2 linked regions of the Streptacidiphilus rugosus AM-16 genome follow. The protein of the gene in region 2 interacts with the protein of the main gene of each other region in a pairwise test. Links are inferred from orthologs where the notes say so. Each region holds a gene or a part of one and is shown on either strand. Other genes may lie near its edges.

Region 1 (15,160 bases), on a different replicon or contig from region 2:
CGCCCGGTGCAGCGGCATGTCGTCCCGTGCCGCCGGAAGGGCAATGCCCTCGCGATAGCAGCTCTCCGCCGCCTCCAGGTCCCGTCGGCCCTCCGCCACCAGTCCTTCCAGCCACCGGATGCCCACGCGCAGGCTCGGGACATCGAGCTCTTTGATCCGCACCAGCGTATGGGCGGCCTCCTCAACGTCACCGACGCTGATCTGACCTTCGGCGAACAGCGGCATCCAGATCAACCGCCAGGAGAACACGGACCCCACCTGGGGACCGTCGTGGATCGGCTGCAGCGCCCGGAACATCCCCTCGCGCTCGCCCCGCGCCTGGGCCAGCACCGCCGTCGCGAAAGCCGGATAGACGATGTCAGCGAACACAGCACTGTCACGCGCCGCCTCCGCTGACGCCCGACAGTGCCTCTCCGCAGCCTGCCAGCGCCCCTGTCCTGCGGCCACCATGGCGGCCACCGCCTGCCCGGGCGCCTGACCCGACAGCGGTCCGTTGGTGGCTGCCAAACCAAGCGCCCGTTCGGCGCTGATGAGCGCCTCCTCCCACTGCCCCGACCAGTACTGGTGAGAGGCGAGCATGAAGTAGTCCGTGGCCCGTACATCGGCCACATGCCCGTCACGCTGTCGTCCGGTCAGCGTGACCAGGTCCTCCGTGGCACCGCGCAGGTAGCCCATGGCACCCCGGGCGATACTTCTGGCTCGCAGCAGGGAACTGTCCTCCAGCGGCACGGCCTCGGAATCTGCAGGCAGATTCGGGTGGCGGGCCTCGAAGCCCCGAAAGGTGTCGCCAGCCCCGTCGACCCACTCCGAGGCCAACACCCACAGATACTCGGCGTATCCCACGAATTGGGGGTCGGGAGGGCCGATCTCCAGAGCCTGACACAGCGGCGGCAACGCGTCGGCCCCTCGGTTCTGCCAGACATGGACCCCTCCGAGCCAGGCCAGGGCAAGGGCCGCCGTTTTGGTGTCTCCCGCCCTGCCCGCCTGAGCGACTGCTGTGGTCAACAGGTCTTCCGCCATCGCGTAGGCACCCCGCCCGAACGCGAGCCGGCCCAGGACGCTGCTGCGCGCCGCCGACGGCGCGCACTGCTCGATCGCGCTCTCCAAAGCGAACCCCCGCTCGTAGTCACTGGCCTGCAACAGTTGAGTGACTGCGGTCAAGATGCGCCCCTCCCGGACGGGCAGCTGCTCGGACAGATCCGCTGACCACAGCAAGAGGGTGGCGGCGCGGGCAGCCCGGCCCACGGCCGCCTGCCGCTGGGCCTCGGCCTGCAGCTCATCGGCCAAGGCAGCGTCCGCATGATCGGCGGCGGCGACCCGGTGCGCCCAGGAAGCGCCCACGTCCACCATGGGCGCTGCCGCACGATGCAGTTGGCGTCGGCGCGTGGGCAGGATCGCCTCGTAAACCGCATCGCGTTGCAGGGCGTGCCGCAAACGGACCGGCGTGCTGGGGATGTCGGGCCACCACTCGAGCAGGCCCAAAGCTAGCGCAGGCCCCAGCGCCGCGGCTGCATCCGGGATCTGCGCGACTTGCGCGGCCACCCCGAGGGGTACCTGGGCGTTCAGAACGGCCAATGCCTCCACCAGGCTGCGGGAGTCTTCGCCCAGTCCGGCGAGGATCTGGCGCACAACCGCGGCGAGGGATCCAGGCACCGGCAGGGAGCTCCGTGGATCGGCCAGTGCCCGCGGCGACGCCTGGGAGAACAACGACTGAAGGTAGAGCGGATGGCCGCCGGTGAAGCTGATCAGCCGCTCCGCCGCCTGCGCGCTCAGCTCGGCCGTACCCTTCGTACGAGCCAGGGCCTCCACCTCCTCCCGGCCCAGCCCGTCCAGGGACAGCACAGTGGCATGCTCGACACCCTTCAGCAGACGCTTAGGACCCGTGACGCCAGCCGCCTGCTCCCTGGCCAGCGCCGTCCCTGCGGGCGCGGTCCGATTCGTCACCACGATTAGGATCCGCTCGGTCCACCAGCGCCGTACCAGGAACCTCAGGACGGCCATCGACTCCTCATCGATCCACTGGATGTCGTCGACCACCAGCACGATGGGTCGTCGCTCCTCAAGGGTCCCGAGCAGTCTCAGCACCTGGCTCCCCACCTCGGGCGCGGATGCGGCATCGACGACCCGCTGCAACATGGAGTAGTCCTGCAGTTCCGCCCGTGGTACCCGGTGCAGCAGTTGGCCCACGACACCGAAGCGGTAGTCCTTCTCACCTGCATCGCAGCCCGCCCACCACTGCTCGAACTCCTGCATGGCGGTCAATGCCTGCCGTACCAGGGCAGTCTTTCCGATGCCGGCCTCTCCCTCGACCACCACCAACCACGGCACACCCGCCGCGCACTGGACAGCGCACTCGGCCAACGCGGTGAGTTCGGTGCTGCGCCCGACGAATCCGGAGTATGCCGACTCCATTTTCGATACCAGCTCTCTTCTCGGCAGCCCCTTGGCCTGCCCGCCTGTCGGCAGTCACGATATTGTGTCCGGCTCTCAGTTTCGGGCGCGCCGTGCCGTTCGCCCCGTCTGATGTCCTTGGCCTCTCCGATCCTCGCTCGCGAGCGCGTGTGCCGTCGAAAGGGGAGTGGGACACGTCGGTGGAACTTGCACTCGTCCGATCGAAGGCATTGACTGGCGGAACAGGTCCATCTTTCTCCCATCACGGCATCGGCGCGTGACCGCACGACGGCCCGGAGGGACACCCGGTGGAGATCTACACCGACCAGTACATCGGCGGCAGCTGGCAGCCCTCCCGCGGTGCGGAGGGGATCGAGGTGGTCAACCCGGCCACGGAGGAGATCCTGGCCGTCGTGCCCGCCGGGACGGCGGAGGACGTGGACGCCGCCGTCGCCGCCGCGCGCGGCGCCCAGCGGGGGTGGGGGGCGACCAGCCCCGAGACGCGGCTCGGGTATCTCACCGCGATCAGGGACGGCCTGGCCGCCCGCCAGGGCGAGATCGCCGAGACCGTCACCGCCGAGCTCGGCTCGCCCATCGGCTTCGCCACCGCCGTCCAGGCCGGGCTCCCGCTCGGCGTGGCCTCCGGCTACCTGGACATCCTCGCGAACTTCGAGTTCACCGAGCGGGTCGGCAACTCCACCGTCTACGCCGAGCCCGCCGGCGTCGTCGCCGCGATCACGCCGTGGAACTACCCGCTGCACCAGATCGTCGCAAAGGTCGTCCCCGCGCTGGCCGCGGGCTGCACCGTCGTGCTCAAGCCCGCCGAGGACACCCCGCTCGTCGCGCGGCTCTTCGCCCGGATCGTGCACGAGGCCGGGCTGCCGGCCGGGGTGTTCAACCTGGTCACCGGCGTCGGCGCGGTCGCCGGCGCCGCGCTCGCCGCACACCCCGACGTGGACCTGGTCTCCTTCACCGGCTCCACCGCCGTCGGCCGCTCCATCGCCGAGCAGGCCGGACGCGGCGTCAAGCGGGTCGCCCTGGAGCTGGGCGGCAAGTCCGCCAACGTCGTGCTGCCCGGCGCGGACCTCGCCCGGGCCGTCAACGTCAACATCGGCAACGTCTTCGCCAACTCCGGCCAGACCTGCAGCGCCTGGACCCGGCTGCTGGTCCACGAGGACCAGTACGAGGAGGCCGTCGCGATCGCCGCGAAGGCCGCCGCCAAGTACCTGCCCGGCGACCCGACCGCCGCCGAGACCCGGGTCGGTCCTGTCGTCAACGCCAAGCAGCGCGAGCGGGTGCTCGGCTACGTCCGGCAGGGCCTGGACGCCGGGGCGCGCCTGGTCGCCGGCGGCGTCGAGACGCCGGAGGGCTGCGAGCGGGGCTACTTCGTCCGGCCGACCGTGCTCGCCGACGTCACCGCGGAGATGACGGTGGCCCAGGAGGAGATCTTCGGACCGGTCCTGTGCCTGCTCGCCTACCGCGACGAGGAGCACGCGCTGGAGCTGGCCAACGGCACCGAGTACGGCCTGGCCGGCGGCGTCTGGGCGGCGGACGAGGAGACCGCCGTCGCCTTCGCCCGGCGGATGGACACCGGACAGATCGACATCAACGGCGGCCGGTTCAACCCGCTGGCCCCGTTCGGCGGCTACAAGGGCTCCGGCGTCGGCCGCGAGCTGGGCCGGCACGGCCTGGAGGAGTTCCTCCAGACCAAGTCGCTCCAGTTCTGAGACAGGGCCACCCTGGCGGCACCGTCAGGTGCTCCTGGCGCCGCTGCTGCGCCGCGCGGTCGTGCTACTGCGAATCGGCACCGGGAGGTCTACGTTGCGGTCACCCGGCGTGCCCGCCAAGGGGGTGCCTGGTACGCCCCACGGCACGTTGGCGGCGAGTTCGCGGTGGAGTGAGGCCAACCGGGCCCGCCCTTGTGCCAGGTTCGGGCTGAGCGGAGAGTCGTGGTCGACCATCGTGCACACCACAGACAGGGTCCCGTCGCCGTTGTCGACCAGTTCGACAAGTCGTGCCTGGGACGGCCAGCCCATGACCGAGCCTGTTGTCACCTCCCAGAAACCTCCATATCCGGCCGGGTCAGGCCGCGGCTGGACCTGGTTGATGTGCCGGTGGCCGTTGAGCCACACCACCACGTTCGGGAATCGATGAAGCAGTGCGACCAGCTCCCCTCCCTGGACCAGGGGTCGGGGCTCCTGAGCTCGGTCGGGCAGGGCGTGGCGGTCGGCAAAGGTGTCGGGACCGTGGTGGGACAGGATGACGACCGGCCGGTCCTCGTGGGAGCTGCGTGCCTCGCGACTGTCGCCCGCCCGGTAGCGGGAGTGCACCTCGATGAGCCGCTGCTCCAGCCAGTGCTCCTGTACCGCGTCCAGGACCCCGTCAGCGCCGCCTTGTGGGCAGGCCGTGTCGAGGCAGATCAGGCGTACCCCGGAGGCAGGGTCGTCATACGCGTAGTAGGCCGAGCTGTCGCGGATGTTGTCGCTGGTGAAGCCGTGCCCATGCGGATGGCCGGCACCGAAGTGCGCTGTGACGAATTCGGCACGGGTGATGCCCCGCCGCGCGTCGTCCGGTGTGACAGGCAACTGCCGACCCGTCAAGAAGGCTTCCGGGCATCTGATGAACATCTCCAGTGCCCGGTCCCGGTCCAGCTGCTCGGGCGGGTCGACGGGCTTGCGCCCCCCTACGAGGTACTCCAGCACGTGCCGGGTCTGCGCCCCGACACCTTGGACAAGCGCTTCGTGGTTGCCGTAACAGCCCAGCCAGGGGAACCCCAGACCGGGTGTGTCGAACTCGGTGAGCGCGTCGTCGAGCAAGCCGGGGTAGGAGGGGAAACCGTACTGCCCGGTCCACAGGTCAACACCGTGGGGACTTTCCCCCTCGGGCCGCCAGAAGATCTGGTCGGGCCAGTCGGTACTCTGCACTCCCTCGTAGGACGGACCGCCGGATCCCGGCCGGACACGGCCGCCGTCCATGAGGGCAAGGAACATTTGGAGCTCGTTCCACTGGGCGTTGTCGATCGCATCACCCGTGATGACCGCCATGGTCAACGGGGTACCGGTGACCGGGCCGCCGTTCAGTTGGCGGAGGGTGCGCGCGAGGGCCTCCACGGCGTGCACGACCAGCGCCTCCTGCGGGCGTTGCACCGGCAGTAGGGCGGCGAATCGCGGATCGCCGAACTCGCGCTGGAAGAACTCGAACCGGGCGGGCGATTGAACGTCCGCGATCTGGAGGTCGGTCATGTGGGCGAAGCAGAGCAAAGGTCGGCGGTCGGGAGGCGCGGGCGGCTGCCAGCGTGGACCGACCAGGTTGTTGCGCACCAGGTGGGGCTCGCCGGCGCGATGCTCCAACCACCGGTAGGGGAGCGCGGTTCCCCGGCGCAGGATCCGGCCGGGGCCGATGGTCTGGTCCAGAGTGGTGAGGGACGTTCCGCCCATGGCTGTCACCTTCCGACGAATCTGCTGAATCCTTTGAACCCGAGGCAGGCGTCCCGGGGGTCTGCCTATGCGCGGAAAACGAGCGGCGTGTCCGGTTCCAGCCGCAGTGACACCCGGGTGCCGGTGCCGTGCTGGTCTGCGGGCCAGGAGGGGATGTCCACCCGTACGGTCTGTTCCTCAGCCGATGGGTCCAGCCTTACACTCAGGCGGGTCACCGGGCCGAGGAAGCTGCGGGCGGTCACGGTGCCGGTCAGGCTCTCGTCCGGGGAGCCTTCGGTGGTGGCGATGGTGATCTCCTCGGGGCGGACGACCAGCTGTACCGGTGTGCCGGGGGCGAACTCGGCGGCTGCGGGTACGGGCATGCGATGCCCTCGCACCACCACGTGGGCACCCTCGGTGACGGCCGGCAACAAGTTGTTGGCTCCGACGAACTGGGCCACGAACGAGGTCGCCGGTTCTCGATAGATCGTCGAGGGGGCTGCCAGCTGTTCCAGCCTGCCGGCCGCCATCACCCCCACCCGCTCGGAGATGGAGAGGGCCTCTTCCTGATTGTGCGTCACGAACAAGGTCGTGGTCCCCAATTCGGTCTGGATGCGGCGGATCTCCTCGCGCAGCGCGACGCGGACGTTGGCGTCGAGCGCGGACAACGGCTCGTCCAGCAGCAGGATCTTCGGAGCCACGGCGAGCGCGCGGGCCAGCGCCACGCGCTGTTGCTGGCCGCCGGAGAGCTGGTTGGGGTAGCGTCCGGGCTGGGCTGCTAGCCCCACAAGTTCGAGGAGTTCCAGAGCCCGAGCGCGGCGGCGGGAGGGGCGCTGGCCGCGCACCCGGAGCCCGAATTCGACGTTTCCCAGGGCCGTCATGTTGGGGAAGAGGCTGTAGCTCTGGAAGACCATGCCCATGTCCCGCTTGTTCGGCGCTGTGCGGGTGATGTCCGCGCCGTTCAGGACGACCTGCCCGCTGTCGGCGGTCTCGAATCCGGCGATGATACGCAAGGTGGTGGTCTTGCCACAGCCGCTCGGGCCGAGCAGGCTGACGAACTCGCCCTCGGCGAGGGCCAGGTCCAGGCCTGCCAAGGCGCTGGTCCCGCCGAACGACTTGTGGATCGCGTGGAGCTCAAGGTGACCCATCGCTGACACCCTCCTTGGTGCGGTGTCCGGCGAAAGAGATCGCCAGCAGCAGGGTGAAGGCGAACAGAATTGCCGCGAGGGACACTGCGACGGACAGCTCGGCGTCGGTCTGGCCGAGCATGTTGATCTCGACCTGCAGGTTGGTGAAGTTCAGCAGCGAGGCAAGGGTGAACTCGCCGAGGACCAGCGCGACCGCGAGGAACGACGCTCCGACCAGGCCACCGCGGATATTGGGAACCACAACCCGCAGCAGCACCGTCACCCCGGAGGCCCCCAGGCTACGAGCGGCGTCAGTCAGCGTCCGAAGGTCGATCGCGGCCAGGCCCGTGTCGATGGCCCTGTAGCTGAACGGGAGAACCAGCACGATATCGATGAAGGCGAGAGTGAGCGGCGAGTCGCCCAGCAATTGGGCCACCCTGGTGTAGATCGGGGCGATGCCGATGACCAGGACGATGGCGGGGATCATCAGCGGCAGCAGGCACAGGAACTCCAAGAGTCGCTGGAGCCGGGGGAGTCGCAGACGGACCCAGACGAGTGTGGGTGTCAGCAACACCAGCATTCCGGCCACGGTGAGCCCTGCGAGGGACAGCGACGTGGTGGCTGCGGAGATCAGTTCGGGGGTGTCGCCGATCGCGGCCCAGGCTCTGAAGTCGTGTCTGCCGTTTTCCTCACGGGTGCTGAATTCCACCATGGCGGCCAGCGGGAGCAGGAAGAACGCGCCTAGCGGAAGCAGGATCGCCCAGCGCAGCAGTGTCCGGCCCGGCAGGCCGCGCCGTTTGCCGGCGTGCGGGGGCACGGCTCCGGCTGCGGTGAGTGGCGCTGGGTTCAGGTCCGGCGGTCCGGTCATCGCAGCCACCGCGAGGCGCGGCGCAGCAGCAGTCCGTACAGCCCCATCACCACGGTCACCACCACGATCATGGTGCAGCCGAGTGCTTTACCCACGTTTTCCTGGCCGAGCACCACCTCACTGGTAAGGAAAGCCCGGATCTCCAGAGGGACAATCGGGTTCCCCTGGGACACCAGGGCGGCGGCGGTCGCGTACGCGGAGAAGGCGTTGGCGAACAGCAGGAGCCCGCTGCCCAGGAAGGAGGGGGCCAGGATCGGGCCCGCCACGTGGCGCCAGTAGTGCCAGGGCGTGCCTCCCAGGCTGGCGGCGGCCTCGCGCCACTGCGGGCGCAGGCCGTCCAGGGCGGGAAGGAAGACGATCACCATGAGGGGGATCTGGAAGTAGGAGTAGATGAAGATCAGCCCCGGGATGTCGTAGAGCCATACCCCTCCGGAGTAGATGTCGATGTTCAGGTTGTCCCGGAGGAACTGCGTGACCAGTCCCGTGATGCCGAAGGTCGCGATGAATGCGAAGGCCAGCGTGACACCCCCGAACTGAGCCAGGACGCCGCAGGCGGAATTCACCCCCCGGCGCAGCACACCGTCCGGTCTCGCGGTGGAGACCGCCCACGCCAGCAATGAGCCCAGCACCATGCCGATCACCGCGGATGCAGCCGACAGTTCGATAGTGCGGACGAACGCCTCCCGGTACACGCCCTGGGTCACGACGCGGAGGTTGTCCAGGGAGGGCCGTCCAGCGTTGTCCTCGAACGAGCCGACGACGACGATCAGGGTGGGGTAGATCAGAAAGACGCCGACGTAGGCCAGGAAGGGGAGAACGCCCAGGTAGGCGGTGAGGGCGGGCAGTCGGCTCCTCAGAGAGTGCGTTGGGCGCTGCGGGGCTCCTTCGGGCCCGGCGGGAGAAGCTGAGGCTGCCATGTGGGTCACCCGATGGCGCTTGCCCAGTGCTTCGAGAGGTACTCCGAGGCCGCGGCCAGCTGCTGCGGTGTCAGGAAGACCGGAGTTCCGGCGCGGGGCGGAAGTTTGGCCAGAGCAGCCATATCGAGCGTTCCGGCCTTCTGCATCGTGTCGGCGCGGACCGGGCGGGCGAAGCCCTCCAGGAAGCTGTTCTGGCCCTCGTCGGAGAAGAGGTACTCCTGCCACAGTCGGGCTGCGGCCGGGTGCACAGCGTTCTTGTTGATCGCCTGGGCGTAGTACGAGCCGACGACTGCGTTCTTGGGGACGACGACCTTCCAGTCGATCTTGCCGGCGAACTGGGCGGTCGTCGCGGCGTTCAGGTAGTCCCAGTTGAACACGACCGGCGTCTGGCCGCTCTCGATGGTCGCGGGAGTCGGAGTGATCGGCAGGAAGTTTCCCTCCTTGTGCAGGGTGGCGAAGAAATTCACGCCAGGTGCGATGTTGTCCGGGGAGCCGCCGCTTCCCAACGACGCGGCCACGACGCCGTAGAAGCCGGCGGCGGCCTGGGTCGGGTCACCCTCGAGCGTGACCTTGCCCCGGTAGGCGGGTTTCAGCAGATCCTGCACTGATGTGGGTGCGGGTACCTTCGCGGCGTCGTAGCCGATAGACATGTAGCCGCCGTAATCGCTGGTCCACAGCCCACTCGGGTCCTTGAGCTGCGAGGGGATGCCCTGCCACGTCTGTACCTGGTATGGGGCGAACATGCCGGTATTGGCCAGCACCACGTTCTGGCCGAGGTCGAAGACGTCGGGCGCACGGTCGGTGCCCGCCAGCTGCTTGGCTGTGTTGATCTCCTGCTGGCTGGAGGCATCGGGCTGACTCGACACGACCTGGATGCCGTACTTTTTCTGGAAGTCATTGATGATCTTGCCGTAATTGGCCCAGTTGGGGGGCAGTGCGATGACGTTGATCTTGCCCTCCTTCTTCGCCGCGGCCACCAACGCGTCCATGCCACCGAACGCTGCCGCCGATGTCGCGGCAGGCTTGCCGGAGCCGGTCCCCCCTGAGGGGTGCGAGCTGCTGCAGGCACCCGCCAGCATCAGCGCGCAGCAGGTGATGCTGGTGATCAGGGTGGTATGTCTCAACGGCACGGCCGACCTCCTCGCCTGCATGACGGGCCCGGCGGTCGGGCACGGATGGGCCGCTGCCGCACGGCCTTCGCCGTGCGGCAGCCCGCGTTCTCGGCCCTGCCTGCAGCAGTACACAGTTCCAGAGCTTCAGTCTGCCGCCGTCTGCATGCCTTCTGCGAGCGGCGCGCGGCAGGGCGACTTCTGTCACCCGATCGGAGGAGGGGTGCGGGTTCCGGCTCGAGGCGCTGCCGGAGGCAAGATCAGCCTTGGCGCATGATCTCGGGTTCGTGACGGCGCTGGAGCCGCAGGATCACCAGGGTCAACACGACGCAGAAGGTGAGCAGAACTCCGCAGTTCAACAGGAAGACGGGCGCGGAGTGGGCCCACAACGCGTCGAGCGGCGCCTCGACCCCGGTTTGGGAGAAGAAAGGGGACAGATGGGCGAGATCCACGGGATCGCCCGCGGCTGCGACTCCCCATCGGGCGGGCATCAGCCAGGCGACCTGCTCCAGGACGGGTCTGCCGTTCAGCCGGAAGATCGCGCCAGTGAAGACGATCTGGACGACGGCGAACATGACCAGCAGCGGCATCGTCTTCTCAGCGGTTTTGACCAGAGCCGAGATGGCAAGGCCGACCAACATCGAGACGAAGCCGAGCAGGACCACCCCGGTGGCCATTTCCACGGCGGGTTGCCTCGCGAGGACGAGGCCCGTGCCGGGCAGCTTGCGGACGCTGAACGCGACGTACGAGATCAGCACCCCCTGGACGAGACTGATGACGCCGAGCACGAGGACCTTCGACATGAGGTAGGCCGAGCGGGACAGACCCGCCGCACGTTCGCGTTCGTAGATCGCGCGTTCCTTGATCAGCTCGCGGACGGAATTGGCTGATCCGGACAGGCAGGCGCCGAATGCGACCACCATGAGGATCAGCCCGGCGAAGTCGTTGCGGCCCCAACCGGGGCAGGCAGTCAGCCCGCACCCGTAGTCGGGGATCACCGTCGACACCCCGCCGAGGACCAGAGGCAGGAACAGAGACAACGCCATGAAGCCCCGGTCGGAGGCGATCACCGAGAGGTAGCGGCGGGTCAGGGTGCTCAGCTGGGAGCTCCACCGCTGCGGCCGCGCCGGGCTGAGCCGGAGGGAGGAGGCTTCCGGCACCGTGGGCGTCGAGGTGTCCGCGCCTGCGCAGTACAGCCGGTAATGGGCGGAGGCGCGGTATCGTCCCGCCCAGTCGAAGTCCCGGTGGCTCTCGAACTCCTGGAAGACATCGGCCCATGTCGAATAGCCGAAGTAGTCCAGAGCCTCCCCCGGCGGGCCGAAGTAGGCCAGCGAACCGCCCGGCGCCATGACCAGCAGGTAATCGCACATGGAGAGTTCGGCCACCGAGTGGGTGACCACGAGGACGGTTCGCCCGTCGTCAGCGAGACCGCGCAGGGTCTGCATGACCTCACGGTCCATGCCCGGGTCGAGCCCGGAGGTGGGCTCGTCGAGGACGAGCAGCGACGGCTTGGTGAGGAGTTCCAGGGCCACTGAAACCCGCTTCCGCTGGCCGCCCGAAAGCTGGGCGATGCGGTGGTCCGCGCGGTCGTCCAGACGCAGGTCGCGAAGAACCTGCTCGATCCGGCGTGTCCTTTCCGCCCGCCGCGTGCCGCGCGGAAAGCGCAGCCGGGCCGCATAGGCGAGGGCCTTCCGGACGGTCAATTCCTTGTGCAGGATCTCGGACTGCGGCACCACGCCGATGCGCTGTCGCAGCTCGGCGAAATCCTGATACAGGTCCACCCCCTCGTACACCACGCTCCCTTGGTCGGCGGGGTGATAGCCGGTCAGGGCTCGCATCAAGGTCGACTTGCCGGAACCCGAGGGGCCGATGATCGCCGTCAGCGTCCTGCAGGGCACGGAGAAGCTGACGTCATTGAGTCGCCCTCTTCTGCCGTGTTTCTGCTTGGCGCCCACTGTCAGCCGATGGGCCGAGAAGGCGGCCAGGCCCTCGTCGGTCGCGTGCTGCAGAGCGTCACCGGCCAGCACGAAGGAGGAGCGGCCGATCGTCAGGCGGTCCTGAAGGCCCATCGGTTCGACGCCCACTGGCCGCCCGTTGAGGTGTGTGCCCGCATGGCTGCCCAGATCGGCGACTTCCCACCCGCCGTCGGGCAGGCGGCGCAGCTCGGCATGATGGGCGGAGACCCGGCGGTCGGCGAGCACGATGTCGTTGTCCGACGCGCGGCCGATGCGGAGCGAGCCCGTGCCGGGGGAGAGTTCGTGGACCGTCCGGCGGTGGCCTTCCCCGGTGGCCCTCCCGGACGGTCGTCCGCCACGGAGTTGCGGCGGGACGTCAGCCGGCGGACCCTCCCAGGGACGTGCCGCCGTCGCCGTGGGGACGGCGGGCTCGTGAGCAGTCGCAGCGGGGTCATGGGGGAGCACCGCCACGGTCGGGACGCCGGCCGGGATCGCGAAGTCGAGGCGGGGGCCGTCGTGGGGATTGCCCAGGGTCACCCAGGCGCCGGGATACAGGTGGACGTGCCAGGACCGGATTCCTTGGGCGAAGGTGCCGTTCGTGGAACCGGGGTCCTCCAGCCCCCAGTAGGAGCCGTTGAAACCGATGGTGGCGTGGTGCCAGGACACCCTGGTGTCCCCGAGCGGCAGGTCACAGAAGGGGTCGCGTCCGATGACGTAACGCCGGTCCGGCTCGAGCAGCATGTAGTGGCCGCCGATGTGTAGTACGAGGTGTTGCAACTGTCCCTGCTCGATTCCGACGCTCGGCGAGTGCCTCCCCAGGAGGATAGGCAGAAGAGGCTGTCGGAAATCGTCGGTCGTCGCCCCTTCATGCTTTCTTATGGCAGTCAACAGCAGCCACGCAGGCTGAGCGGGCACCTCGCCATGGAATGCCGGGCCGAATGCGCGGCTGGGCAGGTAGACGCCCTGTCGGCCGGGGTTTCGCTTCGCGGCGCATGAGCCGTTTCTTAGGGCCTGCGAAAGTACATGCTTTTGCGGCCTTTCCTGCATCCCGATTCCCTAGGCTCACGCCCAATCCACGGCGCTCGCGCAAGAACGTCGATGCCGTGGGTATGACCCCGCTCCGCCGCCACACCGCCTCAACCGCTCCCCGGCCTTCCCGTGCCCGCGCGACCCGGACCGCCGGGGCGGTGACTCTGGCCGCCGTGCTGGCCACCGGCCTGACTGCATGTCAGCCACACGGTCCCGCGCCGACGAGCGCTGGGACGACCGGGCCAATAGCCGGCACTGCCGCGTCGGCCACGCCGTCGACGGGTTCCGGCTCCGGCGCCACGGGTGCGACGCCGTCGTCGGAGGGCAGGCCCACGTCCACAGGTAAGCCCGTCTCGACGGGGAAGCCCAGCTCCACCCCCGGCGGCGCCTCCCACGGCGGCGGTACCCAGGGCTCCCAGCCCCCGGCGTCCACGGGCGGCGGATCGGTTGCCGGAGGGAGTGCGGTCACCCAGGTCCTGGCTCTGATCAACCGTGCGCGTGCGACTCAGGGCCTCGCCCCATACACGCTGACGACTCAGCTCAACAAGAGCGCCGCGGCCCATGACAGGACCATGGCCGCCGGCTGTGGACTGTCGCACCAGTGTGCCGGCGAGTCCGCACTCGGGGCGCGAGAGACTGCCGCGGGCGTCGCCTGGACCGCCTGCGGAGAGAACATCGGCCAGGGCGGCCCGGTCTCGACCGCTGCCGCTGCCGAGGCAGCCATGGCGGTTCAGCTGACCCAGGCCATGCTGGACGAGAAGCCGCCGAACGACGGTCACCGCCGGAACATCCTGAGCAGCCAGTTCAAGCACATCGGCATCGCCGTGATGCGGGACAGATCCGGCACGATCTGGCTCACACAGGACTTCTCCAACTGAGCCGAGCACAGCAGGAACCATGCGGCCCCCCAGCGGCGACGCCCCTGCTCGCCGCTCCCGCCCCGGCCCACCGGCTGCTCCAGCAGCCATCTCTCACCAGTACTGACACTCCCGATGCGCCCGCCCGCTGCGGGCCTCCTGACAACTTTGAGGTGACATGAGCCTCCGCAACTCGATGCGGACCAACCCCAGGCAGCAGTCCCGTAGGACGTGGGTGGCACTCACGGCCGCGGCCGCCGCGCTCGCGCTGACGGCCTGCGGGCCGACCGGCAGCACCACCGACCACAGCCGGACGGACACCCCCGCCTCGTCGAGCACGACGGCCTCTTCGGACCCGGGGACCATGCAGCCGTCCGTCACCGCCTCCGCTCCTAGCCACGCCTCGGCCGCTGCCGCCGTATCCTCCTCGGCCAAGGCCAAGCCCTCCACGAAGCCCGGTGCTGGTTCGCACAGCGGCTCCGGCGGCGGATCGGGCAGCATGAGCGGCTCAGCCGGCACCCCCGCCAACGCGCCTCAAGCGGTGCGCGACGCCTTCGCCCAGGCGAAGGCGGACGGCAGGAACGTCCTGTTGGACTTCGGCGCGACCTGGTGCCCGGCTTGCCGCACCGTCCTGTCGCTGTACAGCCTGCCCTCGGTCCAGGCCGAGCTCAACGCCCATTACCACCTGGTCAAGATAGACATCAGCAATAACGACCGCACCAACATGGCGCTGCTGGGCCAGTACGACAAGGGCCCGAGCTACGGCCTCCCGGTTCTGATTGTGGTCAGGGCCAACGACACCATGCTCGTCGACACGAACAAGACCGGGCACCCGACCCTGACCGAGACCGGCCTGCTCAACTGGCTGAAGGAGTGGTCCAAGTGAGCCCCCGCACGCTACACCGTACGGCCCGCCTGGGCACGTTCGCCCTTCTGCTGGCCGCCGGCCTGGCGACCACGACCGCCTGCTCGCCCCACCCGACCTCCGGCGCGTCAGCGTCGCAGGCGTCGACGCCGGTTGCTTCTGCATCGCAACCGGCGTCGACGGCGCCCACCACCACCGGCCGCGCCTCGGACCACTTCTCGGCCGGTGGCGTGGACGTGACGCTCACCGTCAGCAGCTGGGACGGAAAGCAGGGCGTGCTCACCGTCGCGTTCAAGCCGCAGCGCGCGACGTATCACCTCTACAGCGTGACGCTCCCGGCCGACGGCGTCGACGGCGTGGGCCGGCCGACGTCGGCGACCGTGACCGGCGCGGTCAAGTCGACCGGAAAGCTCACAACCTCCGCACCACTGCACCAGCTGACCATCCCGGGCGTCGCGAAGCCACTGCCCGTCTACCCGGACGGGCCCCTCACCACCACGATCCCCATCCGCGCGACCGGCGGCCAGGGAACGGCGACCATAGCAGTCAGCTATGCCGCCTGCAGCGAGACGTACGGCTGCAACCTGCCCGTCGACGGGCACAAGGTCAACTTCAGCCTCAAGGCC
Region 2 (14,976 bases):
GACCGAGGCGGGAACGGTGGTCAGGCCGTCGGGCGCGGTGTAGACGTGGCCGTTCTTTCGGTAGGCGTGCAGGTGGGCGCCGAACGCCCGTGCCGCGCCCGCGGCGTCGCCCTGCACGGCGAGGTAGTGCGCGTTGCTCTCGGTGATCCGGAACCCCGCGCCCACCAGCCAGGCGCTGACCGTGTCGAGCTGCGCACGGCTCGGGGCGAAGCGGTCCTGCACCTGCTGCGGCGTCAGATAGTGCCGATAGGACACCGACCGGGGGTCGGAGACGGCGTGCGCGGCGGCCGCGAGAGCACCGCGCTCGCGGCCCGCCAGGTAGACGCGGGCACTGACGGCCGCGCTGTCGGGCACACTGCCCTGGTCGGCCTGGGGTGCGGTCCAGACGGGCGCCGAGCCGGGCAGCGGGATCCGCTCAGGCCGTGCTTCGGCGGCGCCGGCCGCGGTGGGGAGTGCGGTCGCGGCCGTGACGCCTGCCGAGAGCAGGGCGGCCGCCAGGGCCAGGAGCCTGGAGCGACGCATGGAAGGGACACCTCTCTTGTCGGTACGCGATCCACTGGAGGATGCGCCGACGGAGGGGCCCCGCAGCAGGCGTGCGGCTGATCGCGCCGGGGATGGCCTGATTATTCATCAGTTCGGGTTGATGTTGGCCTGATTCGAGCGCGTGTGCGCAAATGGTGCACACCACAGGGCGAAAGTGTGCAGATTTCGAACGAATCATCAGACAGTCGTTTCGCGGGGAGAGGTCTCGCTAGCATCACGGGCACATCACGACACCACGACATCACGGACATCACGGTCCGCGAGTGATCGGAGGCCCCGGAGATGACGAACAGGCTGAGGAAGAAGCAGCAGCGGAGCGGGGGGTTGCCGTTCCCGGTGTTCCTGCTCGCGGTCTGCGCCGCCGTGACGGTGGGCGCGACCTCCGTCCGGGCGCTGACGGCCGGCGGGGGCGGCGCGGGGGCGGCGGTGGCCGGCACCGCCGAGCGGCTGATGGCCTTCCTGGACTACTTCGCCGGCGTCTTCACGCTGTTGTCGCTGACGGCGGCGGTGGTCTGCGGACTGGCGGCGACGGACCGGCTGGTCCTCACCCCGCGGCTGCGCGTCGCGGCGCAGTCGGTGCACCGCGCCACCTCGGTCGCCGCGGTCGGGTTCCTGGTGACGCACATCGCCGTCAAGGTCGCCGAGAACGACGCCTCCCCGCTCGCCGCGCTGCTGCCGTTCGGCGGAGGCGCGACCTTCGCGGTGGGCCTCGGCACGCTGGCGGCCGACCTGCTCGTCCTGGCGGCGGCGACGGGCGCGGTTCGCGGGCGCTTCGCCGGCTCGCGTCGGCCCTGGCTCTGGCGGGTGCTGCACGCCTCCGCCTACGTGTGCTGGCCGCTGGCGCTCGCCCACGGGTTGACCGCGGGACGCGCCGCGGCGGTCTGGGTGCTCTGGAGCTACGGGGTCTGCGCGGCGATGGTCGCCCTGGCCCTGCTGGTGCGCGCGCTCGGCGCGACCGACCGCCGCACCGGTCGTGGCCGGCGCAACATCCTGCACGCCCACGCGCCCGCCGCCCCGTCGCGGGCCGCCCTCAACGCGCTCCGCTCGCTCTCGGTCGAGCACGAGCCGGTCCCCTACGCGGCGCGGGCCGCCGAGGAGCCCGCCGAGCAGCCGGCGCCGCAGCCTCTGGAGCAGCCGGTGCAGCCGGTGGTGGCTCAGGCCGCGGCCGCGGAGCCCTTCACTTCCTCCTTCTCCGCCCCGTGGCCCGACGCGCGCGAGCATCCCGTCCTGGCCGAGACCCCGCCGCACGGCATCCCCATGCCGGCCTGGCCCTACGCCGGGGTGCCGGCCGACTGGACGGCGGCCGCGTCCCCCGGCGCCGACGCCTTCGGCCGGCCCTTGCCGACGATGGCCGCCGCCCCCTACCAGGACCAGTCCTCCGGCTGGCCCAGCGGCGAGTTCCCCGCCTACGCGACGGCCCAGATGCCGGTGCAGGGGATGGGCCAGGGCATGGGCCAGATGATGGGCCCGGACATGGATCAGCTCCTGGGACAGCTCCCGGTCCAGGGAATGGGTCAGGGAATGGGTCAGGGCATGGCTCAGGGAATGGCTCAGGGCGTCGGTCCGGACGGGGTGCCGGACTGGCACGCGTGGGTGGGCCGGTGACCGACGCGCTGACCGTGCCCGAGGTTCGCCGCCTCGGGCCCGCCCGGCTGACGGCCGGTATGGACCGCTGGGACCGCCTGGACCTCGCCGCGCACCGGCGGACCCACGGACCGCTGCCGGGCCTCGACCGCGCCGAACTGCTCGCCCTCGCCGACCGCGTCGATCTGCGCGGGCGCGGCGGGGCGGGCTTCCCCTTCGCCCGCAAGGCCCGCGCCGCGCTCGCCGCGGCGGGGCGCAGCGGGCGCGCTCCGGTGCTCGTCGTGAACGGCACCGAGGGAGAGCCGCCGAGCGTCAAGGACGCGACACTGCTGGCCCGCGCACCGCATCTGGTGCTCGACGGGGTCGCCCTGGCCGCGGCCGCGTTCAACGCGGTGGAGGTCGTGATCGCGGTCGCGAGCGGCAGCGCGGCGGAGGTGTCGGTCCCGGCGGCGATCGACGAGCGGCTGCCCCCGCTGTCGATGCCCGCACCGACGCGCACGCTCTGCCTGCCCGAGCGCTTCGTCTCCGGCGAGTCCAGCGCGGTGATCCGCGCCGTCAACGGGGAGGCCGCGCTCCCGCTCACCCGGCCCGCCCGGGCCGCGGAGGGCGGTCCCGGCGGTGTCGCCGGCCGTCCCACCCTGCTGAGCAACGCCGAGACCTGGGCCCAACTCGCGCTCGCCGCACGGCTCGGCCCCGACGGCTACGCCGTCGTCGGCACGCCGGACGAGCCGGGCACGCTGCTGGTGACGATGAACCGCGCCCCCAGTCAGCCGCTCGTCGTGGAGGTCCCGGCCGGGGCCTCGCTCGGCGTCCTGCTCGACGCCTGCGGCGTCGACCCCGGCGCGGGCGTCCTGGTCGGCGGGTACCACGGCGCGTGGCTGGCGCCCGACACGGCCACCCGGACCCCTCTCTCCCGGGCGGGGCTCAGCGCTGCCGGAGGCGCGCTCGGGGCCGCGAGCATCGTCACCATGCCGAACCGGGCCTGCGCCCTCGCGGAGGTCACCGCCGTCGCGGCCTGGCTGGCCGCCGAGTCCGCCGGCCAGTGCGGCCCCTGCCGCCGTGGCCTGCCGGAGACGGCGGAGGCGCTGCGCGACCTGACCCGCGGCATCGGCTCCGCCGACGCGGTCCGCCGCGCGGCGGCGATCGGCCGCGGACGCGGCGCGTGCGCCCACCCGGACGGCGTGGCCCGCTTCGTGCTCACCGCGCTCACCGTCTTCGCCCAGGAGGTCGCCGCCCACGAGTCGACCGGGAGCTGCGGCCGTCCGCAGACGTCCGCGACGCTGCCGCTGCCGCACCCCGCGGGCGAGCGGCTCGCGGTCGACTGGGCCCGCTGCTCGGGTCACGGCCTCTGCGCCTCCCTCGCGCCGGACCTCATCGCCCTGGACGCGCACGGCTTCCCCGTCTTCCGCGACGAGGGGCCGCTGGCCCCCTGGCAGCGGCACCAGGCCGACCGCGCGGTCGCCCAGTGCCCGGCGCTGGCCCTGCGCCTCGGCGGGTAGCGCCGGGCGCGGGATCGCGACGGTCACGGAGCGGGCGGCGCAGCTGCGGCGGTCGGCCACCCGGGACGGACGCACCGGCTCCGCCGCGGAAGAGCTGCTCGCCCCTGCCCGCCGGGTCGGACCGGGGCGTCCCGGTGAGGCCGCGGGAGCGGTGGTCCGGAGAGCACTGCCCCGGGGCCGTGGCGCGGCGGCGAGGCGGTCCGGTGGGCCCAGGCGTGCCGGGCGCGCGCGTGGAGACCGCGATCCCCACGGACCCACGGGAATTCGCGCACCCACCGAAAACCGCAGAGGGCCGGAATCCGTTCAGGATTCCGGCCCTCTCGCCATTCTGTGGAGCTACGGGGAATTGAACCCCGGACCTCTTGCATGCCATGCAAGCGCTCTACCAACTGAGCTACAGCCCCGCACGCCTCGCGGCGATGTGCCTACTGTACACGCTGGCGGAGGCCGCCCACCAATCAGTTCGGCCGCCGAGCACAGCCGCTCCCGGTGTCGGTCACGTCCGGCACGATGGGGCCATGACGACCGACGCCACCGATCGCCGCAGCCAGCTCGCCGCCTTCCTCAGGGCGCGCCGGGCACGGGTCACTCCGGAGCAGGTCGGCATGGCCCCGGGGCTGCGCCGGCGGACGCCGGGCCTGCGGCGGGAGGAGGTCGCGCAGCTCGCCGGCGTGGGGGTGACCTGGTACACGTGGCTGGAGCAGGGCCGTCCGATCAACGCCAGCGAGCAGGTGCTGGCGTCGATCGCCAGGACGCTCGACCTCGATCTCGCCGAGCAGGCGCACCTGTTCCGTCTGGCCGGGCTCCGGCCCGCCGCGCCCGAGTCCTCCGAGTGCGCCACCCAGCCGCAGGTCCAGACGATCCTGGACGCGCTGGATCCGCTGCCGGCGGCGATCAGCACCGCCCGCTACGACATCCTGCGCTGGAACGCCGCCTACGAGTCGATCTTCCCCGGGGCGACGCTCTCGGACGCCTACCGGCGCAACTCCCTGTGGGCGGCCGCCGTCGTGCCCGACTGCTGCAGCGCCTTCGTCAACCGGGACGAGGAGCTGCCCCGGATGATCGCCGTGCTGCGCTCCAACTACGGCGACCACGTCGGCGATCCCGCCTGGGAGGGGTTCATCGCCGATCTCGTCGACGCCAGCGAGGACTTCGCCAGGATCTGGGCGCAGCAGGACGTCGCGCTGCAGTCCTCGCGGCTGAAGGTCTTCCGGCACGGCGCGGTGGGCGAGCTGCGGATGACCGCGACCAACCTGCAGGTGGTGGGTATGCCCACGGCCCGGATGGTCGTCTACACGCCCAACGACGAGGAGAGCCGGCTCCGCATCGAACACCTGCGGGCCCATCCCGGTCTGCCGGTGACCGACCACACGCATTGACGCCCCGCGGGGAGCAGGGCGAGGAACGGGAGGAAAGCGAGAACCGCCCCCGGCGCGGGCCGGGAGCGGTTCTCGATGATGTGGAGCTACGGGGAATTGAACCCCGGACCTCTTGCATGCCATGCAAGCGCTCTACCAACTGAGCTACAGCCCCATGTTGCTGCTCTTCTTTTGTTCTGCTCTTGTTCTGCGTGGAGCTACGGGGAATTGAACCCCGGACCTCTTGCATGCCATGCAAGCGCTCTACCAACTGAGCTACAGCCCCATGTTCCGCGTCCGTCCCGCGCTGCGAGCACCTGCGAACAGGGAAGACTTTAGCGGTTGGGAGGCCGAACTGCGAAATCCGGCCCCTCCCCCTCGGACCAGGGGCTCACGTGTCGTCGCCGATCACCGGCTCCGGCAGCGTCCCCGCGTTGTGCTCCTCCAGGCGCCAGCCGCGGTAGCCCTCGCCCAGGACCGACCAGCAGCAGTTGGAGAGGCCGCCGAGCGCCTCCCAGCTGTGCGGCTCCAGGCCGATAAGGCGACCGATCGCCATCCTGATGGTGCCACCGTGGCTGACCACGACGAGGGTGCCCTCGTCGGGCAGCCGGTCGACGGCGTCCTGCACCACGGGGACCGCCCGGTCGGCGACCTCCGTGTGCAGTTCCCCGCCGCCCCGGCGGACCGGCTCGCCGAGCTTCCAGAGGCGGTACTCCTCGGCGTACTGCGCCCGGATCTCGTCGTTGGTCAGGCCCTGCCAGCTGCCGGCGTAGGTCTCCCGCAGCCCGGGGTCGTGCTTGACCTCCAGACCGGTGACCTCGGCGAGCTGCTGCGCGGTCGCGGACGCCCGCTGCAGGTCGGAGGCGACGATGGCGTCCGGGTTCAGGGCCGCCAGCAGGCGCGCCGCACGGCGCGCCTGGGCGAGGCCCGTCTCCGTCAGCGGGATGTCGGTGCTGCCCTGGAACCGTCCTTCGAGGTTCCAGGACGTCTGGCCGTGGCGCCAGAAGACGACGCGCCGCCCGCCGGCCCGGCCGCTCAGCGCCGCGCCTTCGTCGCGGCTTCGGCGGCGAGGACCGCCTCCACGTGCGCGAACTCACTCGGCTGCTCGACCGGCGCCTCGTCGGACTCGGCGGCCCGCTGGCGGCTGGCCTTGGCGTCCTCCGGCAGCTCCAGCTCGGGGCAGTCCTTCCACAGCCGCTCCAGGCTGTAGTAGGCGCGCTCCTCGGAGTGCTGGACGTGGACGACGATGTCCAGGTAGTCGAGCAGGATCCAGCGGCCCTCGCGCTCGCCTTCCCGGCGAACGGGCTTGACCTGGTGCTCCTTGGCGAGCTTCTCCTCGATCTCGTCCGCGATGGCCTTGACCTGGCGGTCGTTGGGCGCCGAGGCGAGAACGAAGGCGTCGGTGATGGCGAGGACCTCACTGACGTCGAAGGCGATGATGTTGTGGGCCAGCTTGTCAGCGGCGGCCTGGGCGGCCGTGGAGACGAGTTCGAGGGCCCGGTCAGTTGCGGTCACAGCATGCTTTCCGTCAAGGGGTAGATGCCTCCAGGATCTCATGAATCGCCGACGGCCCGCGAAGCCGTTTGCTCCGCGGGCCGTCGTGAACGCGTCCCTGCTGGTCAGCCGTTCGGCTTGTAGTCCTTTCCGAGGGTGACCAGCACGTCGACCGACTGTCCTGCGGCGCCCTGCCGCACCGCCGTGGCCGGCAGCCCGAGGCTGGTGGCCACCCCGAGGGCGTCGGCCTTGCGGGTCGGGTCGGTGTAGGTGATCTCGCTGGTGCCGCGGGTCGCGGCCTTGGTGACGCCGGGGACGAGCGTGAAGCCCGCGTTGGTGACCGCCGCCTGGGCGAAGTCCGAGGCCTTGCTGTTGCCCGTGGCGTCGACGAGCTGGACCCTGGCCGCCGTCTGCTGGCCGTTCTGGCTGTTGACCTTGCCGTCCAGCAGCCCCGAGACCATGGCGGTGGCGCCGCTGCCGAGGGTGCCGTTCGACTGCACCGGCAGCGACTCCGTCGCGTACGCGCCGGCCCGGGCGTCGGTGGAGAGCTTGGCCAGCAGCGCGCCGAGCGCCGCGTCGGAGAGCGAGGGGTCGGCCACCGCGCCCATGTGGTCGATCTGGGCGGCGGCGGACGTCGGATCCGTCGGCATGGCCTTCACCAGGGCCTGCAGCATGATGCCGAAACGCTTCATCTGGACCGCGTCGCTCTCGCCCTTGGCCTTGTAGGTGGCGAAGGCCATCGCCGCGGCGCCGTTCAGGGTGGCCTGGCCCGGGGAGACCAACTGCTTGCCGTTGACCGTGATCGCCACGTCCGAGTCGATCTGGACGCCGCTCACCAGGTCGACCAGGTTCTGCAGGAACGGGGTCTGGATGTCCCAGGTGGCCGAGATGTCGGTGCCGAGCAGCGTGTTGATCCCGGTACGCGTGCCGAAGGTGCCCTGGTTGGTCACCGCGGAGGAGAGGGTGACCAGTCCGCCGGAGCCGTCCGAGGGGATGCCCAGGTCGCCGGGGAGCAGCAGGGTGACGCCCTTGGCGGGCGAGGGCTCGGAGACCAGCAGCGCGCTGTAGATGTTGTGGTTGAGGTCGTGCAGATGCACCGCGACGACCTCGCGCTTGGTGCTGGCGGCCACCGTGGTCGGGTGGGAGCCGAAGATCTTGCCGGTGGCCCAGAGGTAGCCGACCGAGCCGACCGCCACCAGCGCGAGGGCGACCAGGCCCGCGACGGCCCGGCTGCGCAGCTTGCGGCGGCGCTCGTCGCGGCGCTCGCCACGGGTCTCGGAGAACTTGACCCAGTCGATGACGTCCTCGGACTCCTCCTCGTCGTCGACGAAGGTGAAGGACTCCGTGGCGTAGGCGGGTCCCTTGCCGGGGGCGCCCGGTCCGGGCGCGGCCGCGGCGGGCTCGGCGGACGGCTGCTGCGGCGCCTGGCGCTGCGCGGGCCGCTGCGCCTGCTGCTGTGCCTGCGGGGACGGCTGCGGCTGGTAGGCGGGCGTCTGCCGGTACTGCTCCGGCTGCTGGTACGCCTCCGGCTCGTAGTAGCCCTGCTCCTGGCCGTAGCCGGGCTGCGCGTAGCCCTGCTGGTCGTACTCCTGCCCGCCGTACGGCTGCTGACCGTAGGACGGCTGGGCGTAGCCCTGCTGCTGGTACCCGCCCTGGCCGTAGCCCAGGTCCTGCTCGCCGTAGTGCGCGTGCTGCTGCGAGGGCTGCGCCTGCTGCTGCTCGTACGGGTCGTAGGCAGGCTGCTGCTGCGGGACCTGCTGCGGCTGCTCGGGGAAGACCCACTCGCCCGTGTAAGGGTCCTGGTACGCCTGCTGGTAGGAGGGCTGCGGCGGCACCTGGCCGTAGTACTCCTGGTACTCCTGGCCCCCCGGTCCCCTGCGGTCTGCGGTTCCGGTCACGCCGCCCCTATCCCAGTCGCCTCGGTCGGCCCGCTCCGGTCGGCCGGCTCGGTCTCGGCGTAGAGGCGACGCTTGTCGATGTAGCGCACCACGCCGTCCGGAACCAGGTACCAGACCGGTTCGCCCCGGGCGACCCGCTCGCGGCAGTCGGTGGAGGAGATGGCGAGCGCCGGGACCTCCATCAGCGACACGCCGCCCTCGGGCAGGCCGGGGTCCGTCAACGTGTGACCTGGCCGGGTGACCCCGATGAAGTGCGCCAGGTCGAAGAGCTCCTGCGCGTTGCGCCAGGAGAAGATCTGCTCCAGGGCGTCGGCCCCGGTGATGAAGAAGAGGTCCGCGTCCGGGTGCAGGGCCTGCAGGTCACGCAACGTGTCGATGGTGTACGTCGGGCCTTTGCGGTCCACGTCGATGCGGCTGACCGAGAACTGCGGGTTCGAGGCGGTGGCGATGACCGTCATCAGGTACCGGTCCTCGGCGGGCGAGACGGGCCGCCGGCCGCTCTTCTGCCACGGCTCGCCGGTCGGCACGAAGACCACCTCGTCGAGGTGGAACAGGCTGGCGACCTCGCTGGCCGCGACCAGGTGGCCGTGGTGGATGGGGTCGAACGTGCCACCCATCACCCCGAGCCGCTTCTTCTGGGGCTCGGCACCGGCCGGAGACTCGGCGTGCTCTCTCATAGGCGGTCACCCTACGCGATCCGGCCGGGCCACGACCGTCCGCTCGTGACCCGACTGCCGACCGTGACGGACCGGGGACTAACGGTCCTTGTTGAAGCTCACGGTGACGACCAGGAGCAGGATCAGGATCAGCAGGGCGCCACCACCGGTGAGCCACGGCTGGAGCGAGTCGTGCAGGCCGTTGCCCTCGGCGAGCTGGGCGACGGTGGCGGCAGGAGAGGTCATCAGTGGTCGGACTTTCTGACTCGGTGGCAGATGTGGCAGGTGGTGCTCATGCTACGCACTCCGGTCAGTCGCGGTAGCCGCGCAGCAGCAGCCACCCCAGGAGCACCACTCCGACGATGGCGGCGATGACGATCCAGCGCAGGAACGACCCCGGTCCACTGCCGTCGGAGATGGCCGCGAGCTGAAGCAGCGCGTCGGTGGTGTGCATGGGGAAAGCCCTTCGAACGGAGAGGTGGCGCGTATCGAGACTAGCCCCGTCCCTACGGGAACCTCACACCGGCCCGGAACGTCTCCCCCGTGAGGGGACGAGCAACAGCGTGACGGAGTGACTTTCAGTCCAGTCCACAGGACAGCGGGGGTCGGTGGCAGGCGCCGGGTCCGCTGTGTCCCGGGAGGAAGCAGCAGATGACCCAGCCCAACGACAGCAGCAGCGTGCCCAGCCGCACCCGCAAGCGTTTCCCCGGGATCTCCACCCGGGCGTGGGAGCACCCGGCCGACCGTTCGGCGCTCGTCGCGCTGCGCAAGCTCAGCGGTTTCGACGACATCCTGAAGAAGCTCGGCGGCCTGGTCTCCGAGCGCGCGGTGCGGCTGATGTTCCTGGCCTCCGCGGTCCGCGCCTCCGAGCGCCAGTTCCCGCACCTGCACGAGATGGTCAGGGACGCGGCCTACATCCTCGACCTGGAGAAGGTGCCGCCGCTCTACGTCACCCAGGACCCGATGCCGAACGCCATGTGCATCGGCATGGACAACCCGGTGATCGTGGTGACCACCTCGCTCGTCGACCTGCTCGACGAGGAGGAGATGCGGGCGGTCATCGGCCACGAGGTGGCGCACGCGATGTCCGGCCACGCGGTCTACCGCACCATGCTCATCATCCTGACCAACATCGCGCAGCGGATCTCCTTCATCCCTCTGGGCGGGCTGGCCATCATGGCGCTGATCACCGCGCTCAACGAGTGGTTCCGCAAGGCCGAGCTCTCCTGCGACCGCGCGGGTCTGCTGGTCGGCCAGGACCTGCAGGCCTCGATGCGCGGCCTGATGAAGCTGGCCGGCGGCCACCACCTGCACGAGATGAACACCGACGCCTTCCTCGAGCAGGCGGAGGAGTACGACCGGGCGGGAGACCTGCGCGACGGCGTGATCAAGCTGATGCAGGTGCTGCCGCAGTCGCACCCGTTCGCGGCGGTCCGGGTCGCGAAGATCAAGCAGTGGGCCGAGAGCGACGAGTTCAGCTCGATCATGGCGGGCGCCTACCCGCGCCGCGAGGACGACCAGAACACCTCGGTCCGCGAGCAGGCCAAGGCGGCGGCGGACTCGTACGCGCAGTCCTTCAAGGACACGAAGGACCCGCTGATGGTCCTGATCCGCGACGTCGCGGGCGGCACCGCGGACCTCGGCGGCAAGCTGCGCGACGTCTTCGCCGGACGCGGCACCGCCGGCTCCGAGCAGCAGCCCCCGGCCGACGGCGAGAACGGCGGCGGCAGCGCGTCCTGACCGTCCCTGACGGACCGGCGCGCCCGATCCGCCGAGAGGGCCCTCCAGCGGCGCTGGAGGGCCCTCTCGCATGTTCCGGCGGGCGGCGGGCCCAGGCCTTGGGCTCCGGCTCCGGCTCCGGCTCCGGCTCCGGCTCCGGCTCCGGCTACAGGCTGCGGGTGAGCTGGCCGCAGACCGTCCAGGCGCTGCGGTTGTGGTCGAAGGGGTCGATCCCGTTGGGCGTGACCGGTGCCGTGGCGCCCGGGCTCGCGCCGGGCCGGGCGGTCGCGCCGGAGGTCGCGTTCGGCTTGGCCGCCGCGTGCTGCTGCACCGGGAAGAGCGGCTGCAGATAGGCGCTGTTGTCCGCGTCGCAACTGGTCGCACCCGCCTGCACCACCGAGTCGACGAGCTGGACGTGCCGCCCCGCGATGTCGTCCGGCGTCAGCCAGTAGGTGAGCGAGCGGCGGACGGCGAAGTAGACGATCGGGACCGGAGCGGCCTGGGTCGCCGTCGGGGCGCCGGAGGCGGATCCCGCGCCGGGCGTCGCCGTGGCCGAGGCGGAGGGCTGCGCGGTGGGCGAGGCCGCCTGCTTGGGGCTGAGGGCGTAGAGGAAGGTGTAGTCGCTGGTCACCTGGAGGGTGGTGCTGTCCAGCTCCTGGTAGGAGATCTTGCCGGGCGCCACCAGCACCTGGTCGGTGGCGAGCTGCACCTTGTCGGGATCGAAGCGGACCATCCATCCGGTGGCCTCGTGCAGCTGGTCGTTGGCCGGGTGGTTCACGCTGGTGTCGAACTGCGGGTACTGGCCCGGGGAGATCCAGTCCCTGACCGGATCGGTGCTGTGCCCCACCAGGACGTCGTGGTCGAGCGAGGAGGCCCTCAGGTAGCCCTGGACGGTCTGCAGGGCGGAGAACACCTGGTCGTGGTTGAAGTGCTCGGTGTGCCGGACGTTCGGCAGGTTGAACCCGGTGTCGCCGACGGCGAGGAACTCGCCGTTGGGCAGGCCGGCGTAGGCGGGGTCGAGGCTCGGCGTGGAGGAGCCGGTCGGCGAGGCGGAGCCCGAGGGCGAGGTCGGTCCGGCGCTCGCGCCCGATCCGGCGCCCGCCGCGGGGGACCCTGAGGCCGTGCCCGCCGACGCGCCGGAGCCGGACGGCTTCGGGCTGCCGGTGGCCGCGCTGCTGCGGCCGGTGGGGATGCCCGAGGGGCCGGGCTGCAGCGGGATGATCTGGACGCTGAGGTTGGCGGCGACGCCGGAGACCGGGGTCGGGTACGGGTGGCGTACCCCCATGTAGACGGCGGTGGCGAAGGCGAATCCGATCAGCAGCATCAGCGCCAGCGCCTGGCGGGGCAGACCCCCGCGCGAGCCGCGGCGTCGGACGGAGCGATGCGCGCCGGAGAGGCGCTCGCTCGCCGAGAGCTCCTGGATCCGCGCAGCCCGAATGAACGACTCGTCGAACACGACGGGTCGGAACTCGTCCTCGCCCCCGGCGCCGCCCTCCGGCTCGCCCTCGGGGGGCTCTGCCCGGCCACCCATGTCTCAAGGGTAAATCGCGTCGGCGGCAGTGGAGAGGCCCGGCCCCGACAAGTTCTGTTTCAGAATTGACCTTGATTGTCCGTCAGCCGACAGACAAAAGGGACATACGCCACATTCGCCCCGAAATGCTGGCACACATGTGCGATGGCTTGCTGTCAGCTGTGCACGAGGGCCGAGGGTGCCGGCGCCGACGGGCCGGGCGCGTGCGTGGTGCCCGGGGCCGAACCGCCCGACGCCCGGTACACCGCCGCGGCGGCGCCCAGGACGGCGACGATCCCTATGATCACGAGCATCACCCGCGCCAGCATCCGCTGCCAGCCACCGGTACGGCTCGGCTCGTAGGGCAGCGGCTTGAGCTCCAGCGGCAGCCCGTCCGGATCGTCCTCGTCGTCCGCGACCATGGCGTAGTCGAAGCGCGGCGTCCGCGTCGGACCGCCGGCCAGGGCGCGCTCGTGCGCCGAGGGCTCGTGCACCAGTGCCGAGCGGACGAACGCCTCGTCGAACACCACGGCCGCGAACTCCTCGTTCGCCGGGTCGTGGTCGTCGTCGTCCGCGCCTTCGACCCTGTCGAAGCCGCGGTCGGGACCGTCGGACACAGCATCAGCGTAGGGCAGCGTGCCCGCTTTGTCTGCGGGTTCTGCGGGGTTCGGCGCGTCAGCGGCGGATGTGGCCGTCCCCTGTGACGATGTACTTCGTCGAGGTCAGCTCCGGCAGACCCATGGGGCCGCGGGCGTGGAGCTTCTGGGTGGAGATGCCGATCTCCGCGCCGAAGCCGAACTGCCCGCCGTCGGTGAACCGGGTGGAGGCGTTGACCGCCACCGTCGTCGCGTCGACCAGCTGGGTGAAACGGCGGGCCGTCGCCTGAGAGGTCGTCACGATCGCCTCGGTGTGGCCGGAGGACCAGAGCCGGATGTGGGCCACCGCGTCCTCCAGCGAGTCCACGACGCCCGCGGCGATGTCGTACGAGAGGTACTCGGTCTCCCAGTCCTCCGGCGTCGCCGGCACGACCACGGCCTTGCTGCCCTCGCGCTCGGCGACCTCCTGCACCCGCGGGTCCGCGTGCACGGTCACCCCGGCCTCGGCGAGCGCGGCGAGGGCCAGCGGGAGGAAGGCGTCCGCGATGTCGCGGTGGACCAGCAGCGTCTCGGCGCTGTTGCAGACGCTGACGCGCTGGGCCTTGGAGTTGATCAGGATCTCCACGGCCATGGCCAGGTCGGTCTCGGCGTCCACGTAGACGTGGCAGTTGCCGGTCCCGGTCTCGATGACGGGGACGGTGGACTGCTCGACCACGGTGCGGATCAGCGAGGCGCCGCCGCGCGGGATCAGCACGTCGACCATGCCCCTGGCCCGCATCAGCTCCTGGACCGAGTCCCGGCTCTCCCCCGGCACCAGCTGGACCGCGTCCGCGGGCAGGCCTGCGCCGCCGACCGCGTCGCGGATCACCTCGACCAGCTTGCGGTTGGACGCGATGGCGGAGGAGGAGCCGCGCAACAGGACGGCGTTGCCGGACTTGAGGCAGAGCGCGGCGGCGTCGACGGTGACGTTGGGCCGAGCCTCGTAGATGATGCCGATCACCCCGAGCGGCACCCTGACCTGCCGCACGTCGAGCCCGTTCGGGAGGGTGTAGCCGCGCACGACCTCCCCCACCGGGTCCGGCAGCCCGGCGACCCGGCGCACGTCGTCGGCGATGGCCGCGACCCGCTCCCTGGTCAGCGTCAGCCGGTCGATCACGGCCTCGTCCGTCCCGGCCTCGCGCGCCCGCGCGACGTCCTCGGCGTTGGCCTCGACGATCTCCCTGGTCCGCACCTGCAGCGCGTCCGCGATGGCGAGCAGCGCGTCGTCCTTCGGCGTCCGCGGCAGCGGCGCGAGCGTCGCGGCGGCGGCCTTGGCCCGGTAGGCGGCCTGCAGGACGGCCGACTTCGGCAGCGGCGACGGCAGGTCGGGCGAGGGGAACTCGGCGGAGTGGCTGCTCATACGCACAGCGTAAGCCCTCCCACTCGACCCCCCGGATCCGTTTCCGCCGTGTGAGACGCACGACGCGCCCCAGGGGCGCGAGGAACTGCGCGACAAGCCACTGACGAGCGGACGGCCCTCACCGAGCAGGGCCGTCCGCACAGGGTGGTTGCTCGCGCAGTTCCTCGCGCCCCTGGATGGTGCAACTTCTGCGCGTCGCCGTCATGGGCCCGTCAGTACGGGTGGACGCCGCCCAGGAAGGCAGGAGGTTCGCCGTAACCCTCGGCGATGCGCTTGTGGTAGGTCGGGCGGTCCACGACTTCCAGACCGACCACCTCCCACGGCGGCAGCGCCGCCGTGACGCGGTGTTCGCCCCAGAGCCGCAGTGCCATCGCCGCCGCGTCCTGGAGATCGTCCGCCTGTTCCCAGTAGCGGATCTCGGCGTGGTCCGCCGCATAGCGCGCGGTCAGGAAGGGCGGATGCTCGTGGGCCAGCTGTTCGAGCCCCTGCTTCAGCTGCGGCAGCGGCGTCACCCGGCCCGCCACGTTCAGCACGACGTGCCATATCCGGGCGCGCTGCCCGATCTCCGCCGCGCTCGAACTCGGCGCGACCCGTTCCGTCGGGCCCTCGTGCCCGGCCGACGCGGGTGGAGGGGGCGCCGCTGCGCCGCCCTGGATACTCGTCAGCACCACCCCGGAGCGCTCCCTGCCGCGTCCGTCGTTGTCACTGCCCACGGGCCCC

The links.
Region 1: the proteins of BS83_RS20825 (region 2) and BS83_RS02065 interact in binary tests that used the Escherichia coli proteins (3 or more experiments, as listed by UniProt). The link is inferred for Streptacidiphilus rugosus AM-16 from one-to-one orthologs.

What each region holds. Positions count from the first base shown.
Region 1 is NZ_JQMJ01000001.1:462,383-477,542, forward strand. What follows is about bases 4,925-7,924. They hold BS83_RS02065 (ABC transporter ATP-binding protein), read right to left. Parts: upstream 6,956-7,924; coding sequence 5,894-6,955; downstream 4,925-5,893. Other genes in these bases: BS83_RS02060 (TIGR03767 family metallophosphoesterase), read right to left, coding at 4,925-5,828; BS83_RS02070 (ABC transporter permease), read right to left, coding at 6,942-7,802; BS83_RS02075 (ABC transporter permease), read right to left, coding at 7,799-7,924. In the rest of the region: BS83_RS02050 (ATP-binding protein), read right to left, coding at 1-2,412; BS83_RS02055 (aldehyde dehydrogenase family protein), read left to right, coding at 2,700-4,118; more of BS83_RS02060, read right to left, coding at 4,143-4,924; more of BS83_RS02075, read right to left, coding at 7,925-8,719; BS83_RS02080 (ABC transporter substrate-binding protein), read right to left, coding at 8,725-9,870; BS83_RS02085 (ATP-binding cassette domain-containing protein), read right to left, coding at 10,089-12,830; BS83_RS43285 (CAP domain-containing protein), read left to right, coding at 12,893-13,690; BS83_RS41235 (thioredoxin family protein), read left to right, coding at 13,848-14,555; BS83_RS02105 (hypothetical protein), read left to right, coding at 14,552-15,160; BS83_RS43295 (IS701 family transposase), read right to left, coding at 15,085-15,160. UniProt on the Escherichia coli protein: Part of the ABC transporter complex CysAWTP involved in sulfate/thiosulfate import. Responsible for energy coupling to the transport system.
Region 2 is NZ_JQMJ01000004.1:2,571,743-2,586,718, forward strand. Bases 12,097-14,912 are described here. They hold BS83_RS20825 (glutamate-5-semialdehyde dehydrogenase), read right to left. Parts: upstream 14,257-14,912; coding sequence 12,937-14,256; downstream 12,097-12,936. Other genes in these bases: BS83_RS46560 (SCO2583 family membrane protein), read right to left, coding at 12,097-12,282; BS83_RS20820 (SCO2583/SCO2584 N-terminal domain-containing protein), read right to left, coding at 12,438-12,878; BS83_RS20830 (hypothetical protein), read right to left, coding at 14,469-14,912. Also shown: BS83_RS20755 (S53 family peptidase), read right to left, coding at 1-522; BS83_RS45575 (hypothetical protein), read left to right, coding at 826-2,148; BS83_RS20765 (NADH-quinone oxidoreductase subunit NuoF family protein), read left to right, coding at 2,145-3,626; BS83_RS20775 (helix-turn-helix transcriptional regulator), read left to right, coding at 4,145-5,005; BS83_RS20790 (histidine phosphatase family protein), read right to left, coding at 5,376-6,023; rsfS (ribosome silencing factor), read right to left, coding at 6,020-6,499; BS83_RS20800 (LCP family protein), read right to left, coding at 6,604-8,376; nadD (nicotinate-nucleotide adenylyltransferase), read right to left, coding at 8,373-9,053; BS83_RS46550 (hypothetical protein), read right to left, coding at 9,132-9,278; BS83_RS46555 (hypothetical protein), read right to left, coding at 9,343-9,486; BS83_RS20810 (M48 family metallopeptidase), read left to right, coding at 9,684-10,772; more of BS83_RS46560, read right to left, coding at 10,918-12,096; more of BS83_RS20830, read right to left, coding at 14,913-14,969. UniProt on the Escherichia coli protein: Catalyzes the NADPH-dependent reduction of L-glutamate 5-phosphate into L-glutamate 5-semialdehyde and phosphate. The product spontaneously undergoes cyclization to form 1-pyrroline-5-carboxylate.